Regions from separate parts of the Oceanobacillus sp. NCCP-135 genome, predicted to be linked through region 1. Evidence: predicted binding sites of a transcription regulator. Region 1 holds the regulator's gene; each other region holds the start of a gene.
The links. The regulator LexA, encoded in region 1, represses DNA repair genes until DNA is damaged. The targets are predictions, from matches to a motif close to CGAACATATGTTCG.
Positions count from the first base shown of each region.

Region 1 (3,294 bases):
TGGGTTGAAGGCAGTCGATTACATAAGGACTTTGAAGAATATTTAGTGTCAAAGGACGATTGGGAAAAAGCAAAGGTTAAAGGGAATAAGATAGCTGTAAAAGTAAGTTTTGATCAGTATATACAGGAAAGAATGGAAACTTTAAATACTAAACTACATTGGATTTCAAAAAACATTGACAAGGTCGAAAGTATCAACATTGAAAAACAAAAAATACATGTTGAGAGACTACAAGCAGATACTCCCGAAGAATCTAGAAACTTTAGCTTATCTCTTTATAATATGCTTCCAAGGGTTAAACTCACTGATTTATTAATGGAAGTTGCTGAATGGACTGGATTTGAAGAATCATTTGTTCACGCTTCTTCAAATCACCCACCTAAGGGTGAGGAAAAATCCATAGTAATGGCTGCCTTGATGGCGATGGGTACGAATATTGGACTAACTAAAATGGCAGAAGCAACGCCTGATATTTCATATCGCCAGATGGCTAATGTTATGCAATGGAGATTACATGAAGATGCAATGACACGGGCCCAAGCTACACTGGTAAACTACCAACACCGTCTATCCTTGGCTTCATATTGGGGAGATGGATCAACATCCTCTTCGGATGGTATGCGTGTACCTGTTGGTGTATCATCATTACATGCAGATTCAAACCCGCATTATGGAACTGGGAAAGGGACAACAATTTACCGTTTTACAAGTGATCAATTTTCTTCATTTTATGCAAAAGTTATTAATACGAATGCCAGAGATGCTGTACATGTGATAGATGGATTATTACATCATGAATCTGACCTTACAATAGAAGAGCATTACACTGATACAGCCGGATACACGGATCAGGTTTTCGGATTAAGTCATTTGTTAGGATTTCGTTTTGCACCTAGGCTAAGAGATATAAGTGACACAAAATTATATACCATTTCTTCCCCCAAAGATTTTCCAAACATAAAAGGCATACTTCAGGGTAAGATTAACACAAACGTTATTAAAGAAAATTTTGATGATGTATTAAGGCTGGCGCATTCAATTCGGGAAGGAAGAGTTTCTGGATCATTAATCATGGGGAAGTTAGGTTCATATGCAAGGCAAAACAAAGTAGCCACAGCCCTTCGAGAGATTGGGAGAATTGAAAAAACAATTTTTATTCTTGATTATATTACAAATGAAACATTAAGAAGAAGGATACATCGTGGGCTAAATAAAGGTGAAGCCATGAATGGATTGGCTAGGGCTTTATTCTTTGGTAAACGTGGTGAATTCAGAGAGCGAGGCATACAAGATCAACTCCAAAGAGCTAGTGCATTAAATATATTAATCAATGCAATAAGCTTATGGAACACTGTATATTTGGGTGAAGTGACAAAAGAGTTTAAGAAAAAGGATGTTCTAAAAGAAAATTTACTTCCACACATTTCACCTTTAGGATGGGGACATATTAATTTTCTTGGGGAATATAAATTTGATTCGAATAGCTTGCCAGGGAATTCTCTAAGATCATTGAATAAAAGTTAAATTAAAGTATAAGCCAAATTCCCTAACGTACAGGTATTTGGCTATATTTATGTCAAAATGTGCTTAGCGTACAAAATTTCCGAAATGTTGGCGGTACCCCTGAGAGTGAATTTTATAACTGGAAATAAATAAAAAGCTGCCAAATGGCAGCTTTTTTAATGAATATTTCTATATAACCCAATGACTTTCCCCAAAATGGTTACATTCTGGTAAATCAATGGTTCCATTGTGGCGTTCTCAGGCTGCAAGCGAATATGGTTCTTTTCTTTAAAGAAACGTTTTACAGTCGCTTCATTTTCTTCGGTCATTGCTACAACAATATCGCTGTTATCAGCAGTGTATTGTTGTTTCACAATTACCATATCTCCATTTAGAATTCCAGCTTCAATCATACTCTCACCATCAATGACCAGAACAAATAGATTATCATCCGGCCCGGCACTTGAAACTGGTATTGGAATAAATTCCTCTATATTTTCCACGGCTGTTATTGGCAGCCCCGCTGTAACTTTTCCAATTACAGGAGCATATCTTGCTTCTTCCTTAGGGATATTACTATCCTCTGATAAGTCAAGAATTTCAATTGCCCTAGGTTTCGTAGGGTCTCTCCTGATATAGCCCTTACTTTCAATTCTAGCAAGATGGCCATGCACAGTAGAGCTTGAAGCAAGTCCGACCGCCACTGCTATTTCACGGACGGATGGTGGATACCCTTTCTCCTTTACCTGATCTTTAATAAAATCAAGAATCATTTGTTGCCTTTTAGAAAGTTTAGTCATCTATTAAACACCTCGCACATAGGATTTATTAATGATAGTTTACCATCATAATCCAATAAAAGCAAACATTCGTTCGAAAATCTATTGACAGGATCATACGTTCGTGGCATACTAAATATATCGAACAAAAGTTCTAAACTTAAAAAAGGAAGGATAGATAATATGTTTGAAAAAATGACAAAAACAGATGCATTTTATTTAGTTGCCTTTGCATTAACTTTAGGATTTTTATGTTTTTCCATGATAATTAGCGGATAATTGGGTGAAGGGGATCTTATTTTGAAAGCCATTATATATTGTCGTGTCAGTACAGATAAAAAAGCACAGGAAACATCTTTAGCCAGACAAAAGCAAGAATTAGTAAAAATGGCGGAAAGATATAATTTTCAAGTTGTGGAATGTATCGAGGAGCAGATGAGCGGATTTGAGATAGATCGTGAGGGGATTTTTCGAATGCTTGACTACTTTTCAGAGAGTAAAGCAGAATGTTTATTAATTCAGGATGAAACCAGACTAGGCCGTGGAAATACAAAAATTGCTTTATTTCATCAGTTGCAAAAATTAAATATACCTATATATACTGCGCTCCATAACGGGGAATTGGAGCTTTCAGACTCAGATTCAATGGTGCTGCAAATTGTAGGTATTGTTGAAGAATATCAAAGAAAAATTCATAATGCGAAAATTAGAAGAGGAATGAAAAAAGCAATTGCAGAAGGATACGAGCCCAGGAAGAATCTATCTAATCAGCATAAAGCACCTGGAAGAGAAAGAGTTGACTTTCCTATTGATGAAGTCGTTCGCTTAAGACAAAATAACCTAACCTTTGAGGAAATTACAAATACATTAAATGGCCTTGGTTATTCTGTCTCAAAGGCAACAGTGCACAGGCGATATAAGGAGTTTCAAAATACTTGAATATAATATACAGGCAAGGTAAGATAAAAAGGCAAGAACTGTTATAGTTCTTGCTCTTTTAGTGTGATAATGC
Region 1 is NZ_BAAKSZ010000002.1:2,173-5,466, forward strand. Features, by position in the region: gene AC6HVZ_RS01675 (Tn3 family transposase) at 1-1,524, shown strand, start outside; gene lexA (transcriptional repressor LexA) at 1,680-2,303, opposite strand; gene AC6HVZ_RS01685 (YneB family resolvase-like protein) at 2,583-3,221, shown strand.

Region 2 (3,294 bases), on a different contig from region 1:
CAATGCTGAATCCAGCTAGAATACTTCCCATTATCTCTTCACTTTCTTCTTCCTTATAGCTTTTCCCGCACGTTTCCATTACACGTAATAATGTTCTTTCCGTATGGTGCTTAGGGGGTTTAGTCACGTGTGTTGTAACCTTTGAATCTAGTAAGCTAACATGATCATTAACATGGACTAAAGGTAAAATAGTATCTTTGGACTGAATCTTGTCAACCTTTTTCCAGCCTTCAACCAGCTGCACCTTACCTTTTGATGAAAAGACTCCTGCTAAACCATCCACTTTTGTAGTTAATTTTGTTTCTTCATATTCAGCAATTGGCATGAACTGCATGATAAACCGATTCTTAATTGCTGTATAAACGACTTGTTCATCTGCTGATAGACGTTTTGGTTTTAAATAGGTAGGAATGATCGCACTATGACTTTCCACCTTTGCATTATTAAATACCCTTTTGGTTTTCATGAAATTTATTTCATCTTTGTATGGAAGGTCTTCCGCATGTGCCTTTAATACGTTTGCTGTTTTGCCAACCAAGCTCTCTTCCAAAGCAATACTTGAGGTTCTTGGATAGGTAATTAATTTTTTCTCATAAAGTGATTGTGCGACTTTTAGTACTTTATCTGAGGTCCAGCCCGTGTATTTGTTCGTTATATACCCTTGTAGATTAGATAGATTAAATAGAAATGGGGGAAATTCCTTTTTCTTCTCCACCTGCTTATCGATGATTATTCCTCGTTTGTTTTGAAGAGCTTGATGGACTGCCTCTAATGTTTCTTTTTCTTTAAACTTTTCCCGATTTTCTTCTATATATGTACCTTCGTATTCTTTTTCGTCCTGCGTTTGAAAGACTGCGATCAGTTTAAAATAATCCTCTGGTTTAAAGTTTTCAATTTCCTTATCACGATCATAAATGATTTTTAACGTTGGAAGCAGAACCCTGCCAATATTCAGTGCTTTACCTTTTCCCTTCTGATATTTCAATGTAGCGACAGAAGTTAAGTTAATTCCGATAACCCAGTCGGCCCATTGTCTGCTTATCCCCGCATCTCTTAAAGGCTTCATCGTTTCATTGGAATTAATATTCTCAAGTCCCTGAAGCACTTCTTTCGGTGTCCATTCATTAAGAAGTAAACGAGATACTTGCTTGTTAGGTCTGCCACCTCGATAGATAATACTGTCACCAATCAGCTGGCCTTCTCTATCATAATCACAGGCTGAAATGATCATCTTAACGTCATTTCGTTTCATTAATGTATGGATTGTTTTTAACTGCTTTTGAACCCCACTATCCGGATATTGCCTATTCCTCGGATTGCTTTTTACTTTATATTTAAATTCATCCGGAATAAATGGAAAGTTATCCATTTTCCAGCGTGCCATCTTACTGTCATAATCTTTGGCATCATATAGCTCAACGAGATGACCAAATGCCCATGTGATGATATAGTTATTTCCTTCATAATAACCGTCATATTTTGTTTTTATTTTAAGTGCATCAGCTATGTTCTTAGCAACTGAGGGTTTTTCAGCTAATATTAATTTCATTTGACTTCTCCCATTTTTTAATTTTTCATCTATAGTATACCATATTTTACACACATTGAGAACAAATGTTCCTCGATGTATGTTTTAAGAATTATATTATTTATTTGTAGAACCACAGAATTCATTGATAAAAAAACCATTAAGTAAATAGCCATTAGCTCCTAAATATTATATCCAACCTTATTTCAAATTCAATTTATTAGAAATACAATTCACTTCTGAACTTAACTGTTTTGTCTATGAAATAATGACATAGATCCAACATCTTATTGGAGTTTGTAATTATAATTTGCCAGCTTGGACAAACTAAACGTACCTTGCATCGACAATTATTAAAGCCATGAGGAATGTGTTACTGGAAATAAAATTGGATTGGGAGTAAATAGCAATGCTGGTGCAACAATGTGAGGCTACAAGGCGGAATGTTTTACCAAAGACTATGATTAATGTTATAAAAAGAAGGGTATAATCAAGCAACGATGCAGGAAGTAGTATAAATGAATAGTGTTGTAAATGGATGGTCTGATTTCAAACACTAACCGGTGAGAAGTGCTTTTAAAAGCCAACAAACGAAATTATGGAGTTTGTCATCATATAGAAAAAATTGACATATTATCTGTTCATGTTATACTACAAACGTTTTGATTAGAAAACATTTGTAGGCGAAAGCACTAGTTGCACTTATGTAAATCTTTAAGGTGGAGCGAATCATCGGAGTCCACAGGCTAAGAAAGTTTTATACTTTCTTAGCCTGCGAAAAAAACATAGGGAGGTCTTATTATTAAATTCAAAGCAGTTACATCCGTTTTTTGGGTATCTATTGCATTGATATCTGTATTTATTATTTGGGGAGCTTTTTTCCCATCGAATGTTGAATATGTATTAGGCTTGATTGACGGTTTTATTTCAGAGACATTTGGCTGGTTTTATTTATTGGTTACTACAGGGTTTGTTTTGCTTGCACTGTTTTTGATCTTCGGGCCATTTGGAAAAATCAAGCTTGGAAAGCCTGATGATAAGCCGGAGTATAGTTATTTTACCTGGTTTGCATTTCTATTCACCGCTGGCATGGGGGTCGGTCTCGTATTCTATGGTGTGACAGAACCTCTAACACATTATTACTCACCTCCTGCTGCTGCACCTGAATCGATAGCTGCTGCAGAAGAGTCCATGCAGTACACCTTATTCCATTGGGGATTCCATCCATGGGCTACATATGCAGTGCTTGCATTGACACTGGCTTATTTTAAATTTCGCCACCGGGCTCCTGCTTTGATCAGTTCCGCTTTTGCGCCACTGATCGGCGAACGATCTAAGTCGGGCTTGGGTATTGCCATTGATACACTGGCCGTTTTTGCTACTGTATTTGGTATTGCAACATCGCTTGGACTTGGTGCAACACAGATTACAGCTGGGTTAAACTATACCTTTGAAGGAATTCCAAATACACTGGGTACCAATCTCATTGTTATTTTAGTTATCACAGGGTTATTTATGCTTTCTGCTTCTACAGGCATTAACCGGGGTATCCGCTACCTGAGCTGGTTAAATATTATTCTTGCTATTGCATTGATGGCTTTTGTATTTATTCTCGGTTCTTCTGTACAGATGATCGAGTCATTTACAACAACAATTGGAAACTATATTCAAAACCTTCCAAGTATGACATTAGGCATGAATGCATTTGAGGGTGACAGAGAGTTCCTTAATGCATGGACACTCTTTTACTGGGCTTGGTGGATTGG
Region 2 is NZ_BAAKSZ010000001.1:147,747-151,040, reverse strand. Features, by position in the region: gene AC6HVZ_RS00650 (DNA topoisomerase) at 1-1,549, opposite strand, end outside; gene AC6HVZ_RS00645 (BCCT family transporter) at 2,327-3,294, shown strand, end outside.
Region 2: AC6HVZ_RS00650 (DNA topoisomerase) is a predicted target of LexA. The motif match lies at 1,608-1,621, and genes of this name have one in related genera.

Region 3 (3,294 bases), on a different contig from region 1:
GTACCAATTTTCTCTTCACTTGAAATGCCATTTAATGTGGATAGAAAGATTGTGTTATCGCCAACTTGGTTTTCTACGGCCTTGATGGCATCTTGAAGTCCGTTGTATTTTACAGCAAAAATAATTAAATCTGCCGGTTCTACAGATTCTTCAGGGGTTATAAATTGAAATTCACAACGCTCCCCATTACAGTAAATTCCTTCCTTTGTATACATTTCTATTCGATCCTTATCAGCAATAATTCGTAAATTCTCTTTCGGTATTTGTTTGGACAAATGATGTCCATATAAAATCCCCAAAGCTCCTAATCCGATAATAGAAACATTTTTAATTTCCATAAAATAACTCCCCCTTATTTTTTAGAAATATGAGAATTTATCAATATGTTGATGTAATTATATCATTATTATTGGAACGAGGGGACTAAGGAACCTTGTCCCCCATTTATGACAGCATAACTTAGGAGGCAGATTAACCATCACGCCTTATGCCCACCAATTTTTCCACTCCGATCTAACGTAATCCCTGCATCTGTATAGCTGGACGCACGCAGAATTGCAGTTGATCCAAACCGGTCGCGAATGGTGTCCATCACATAACCGATATCATTTTTCTTGGTACGATCTTCAAACAAATCCAACTGTGTTTCTCCTTTTTCGTATAAATTATCTAAAGTTACATATACACGTCGTATGTTACTTTCTCCATCATAAAACTGGTCGAAAATTTGCCTGCATATATGATACATATCCATTGTTATATTTGTAGGAATGTTAATTGATCTGGAGCGGGCAAATCCACCGCTTGTTTCTTTTGAATAGGATATCCCAAGGTGAATGGTTTTTCCTACTTTATCTGCAGTTCTCGCTCTACGACATACTTCTTCACAAAGATCAAGGATACAAACGGCTACTTCTTCACTAGAATAATCACGCAGTAAAGAAATTCCGTGTCCGAATCCTTTTTGTTCTGTCTTTATAAAATCACCGAAAACAGGACTTAGATCAATTCCCCAGGCGTGCCAATATAATTGTTCTCCCATGACGCCAAAGCGTTTTTTTAGATATTTTAAATTAAATCTTGCGAGCTGACCTAGTGTGACGATTCCCATGCGATTGAGGTTTCGCTTCATCCTGCTGCCAATGCCCCAAATATCTTCAACCGCGAATGGCCATAGCTTTTCTTTTACATCCTCGTATTTGCATTCGGCAATACCTGTTTTTTTACCGTGTAAATCCATGACTACTTTTGCCAGGAATTTATTATCACCAATACCAATGGAAGAAGTGATTCCGAAGTTCTCCAGAATATCCTGCTTGATTTTTTTAGCGACTTCCCAGCGATCACCAAAAAGTTTCTGCAGCCCATTTACTGTTACCCAGACTTCATCAACAGAATACTGGTGAATGGCTTCCTTTGGTGCATACTGATTAATCAGTTTTGTGATTTCAACAGAAACTTGGAGATAGTCAGCCATATGGGCAGGAACGATATGAATATCCGGATCATTTGGCAACTCAAAATAACGACTGACATTACTAATCCCGTGTTTTCTTTTTAGCTCCGGAGATGCGGCCAGAACAATACTTCCCGACCTGCTTGGGTCACCAACGACGGCGAGCAGTGTTTTCATCGGATCCAGTCCTAATTTAACGGCTTCCACACTCGCATAGAACGAACGCATATCGATACAAAGTACATCATTGCGAGGATACGAGGAGTAATCCATGTAACTACACCACCTTAAAGGAACGTTTGTTCTAATTATATGCAGTCTTTGAAAAAATATCAATGGAAATTAATTCATGTACCATATTGTCCTATTTATTTAATAATGATAAAAATTATTCTTGTAAGTCATAACTAAGTATATTATCATTTAGTTTATAATAACTATCTGAAATGAATGAATAATTTGCGTATTTTTAAAAATTTAAAGGGAGTTGACAAAGATGATTTCTGCATTAACCCCACTTGACTGGAAACGCAGAGCAGTAAAATATTATCCGCAAAAAACAGCTATTGGATGGCAGGTATTTCTCAGTGGGGAGTCTTGAATCTCCGTTTAGGAAAAAGCTATGTGAATCATTAGGTATTCCACATATGATTGATTTGGCTGAAAGTACAAAAACTGAAGACATCCAAATATTTAAAATAGCTGTAACAGAAGTATTTCTGGAAAAAACATATGATGAGTGGATGGAAATATTTAGTAATGTTGATGCATGTGTCGAACCTGTCCTTACATTTTCTGAAGCTGCTGGGCATCCACAAATTAAAGCCCGGAATATGGTTGTTGATATTCCTAAGGATGATGGAACTTATCAAAAACAAATCGCCTCTCCAATTAAATCAACAGTCTATAACCAGAAATACAAACACGTTGGAGGAAAACGAGGAGAAAATACGGTAGATGTCTTAAAGCAGATTGGTATGGATGAGAATCAAATCAAAGAATTAATTGAAAAAGACTTATTTGGAAAGACAGAAATCAAAAAATAAAAGGCCAGTTATTCGGAAGTTATGAATGAGGCTCTTTTTGCCCCTTGACGACTGCACTTTGTTCGCCACACCAAAATACTAAGACTGCGCACTGCTCGCCCTATCGAAGCCAATTGTTGTTTTTTTTGAACATTGATAGCATTCCTAAAAGACGACATGACTAGAAATGATAGCAGGTGCGTTTATTATGTGATAAAACTACATATGATCTTCTTGTTCCTTTATTTCAAAGTGCTTGCAGGTACTGGGCAAGCATACAATTACCGACAAATTCTCAAGTAAAAACTATCCCCCTTATAAAATCACACCGTTCACCTAATTAGAGATTAATGGTAAAATAACACATAAGTTGATTTTTGAAAAGTAAGGGGTGAATCCTCTGTTAGCGTTTATTTTGCTAATTCTATCTTATTTATTGGGTGGGTTGAATGGAGCTTACTATGTAGGAAAGTTGGCTGCCAACCAGGATATAAGGGAGTTTGGAAGCGCTAATGCCGGAGCGAGAAATGCAGGAAGAGTGTTTGGGTGTTCTGCCTTTATCTATACGGTAATTATTGATGCTTTAAAAACAATTCTCCCATTACTTGCAGCAGTTAATTTAATTAATGCCAGTGATTTCTTACTAGGATGTATCGCATTAGCAGTCTTGCTAGGGCATATCTGGCCTTTACAGCTTCAATTTCGTGGAGGCAAAGGTGTTGTCGTCTATTTGGCTGTAGCTCTTGTGCTTGCGCCTTTGACACTGCTCGTAGCCGGAGTGCTTTTGTTAATAGGCTTAGGTCTGAAAAGAAG
Region 3 is NZ_BAAKSZ010000001.1:138,210-141,503, forward strand. Features, by position in the region: gene AC6HVZ_RS00600 (ketopantoate reductase family protein) at 1-338, opposite strand, end outside; gene AC6HVZ_RS00605 (DNA polymerase IV) at 479-1,729, opposite strand; gene AC6HVZ_RS00610 (CoA transferase) at 2,044-2,502, shown strand; gene AC6HVZ_RS00615 (glycerol-3-phosphate acyltransferase) at 2,873-3,294, shown strand, end outside.
Region 3: AC6HVZ_RS00605 (DNA polymerase IV) is a predicted target of LexA. The motif match lies at 1,749-1,762, and genes of this name have one in related genera.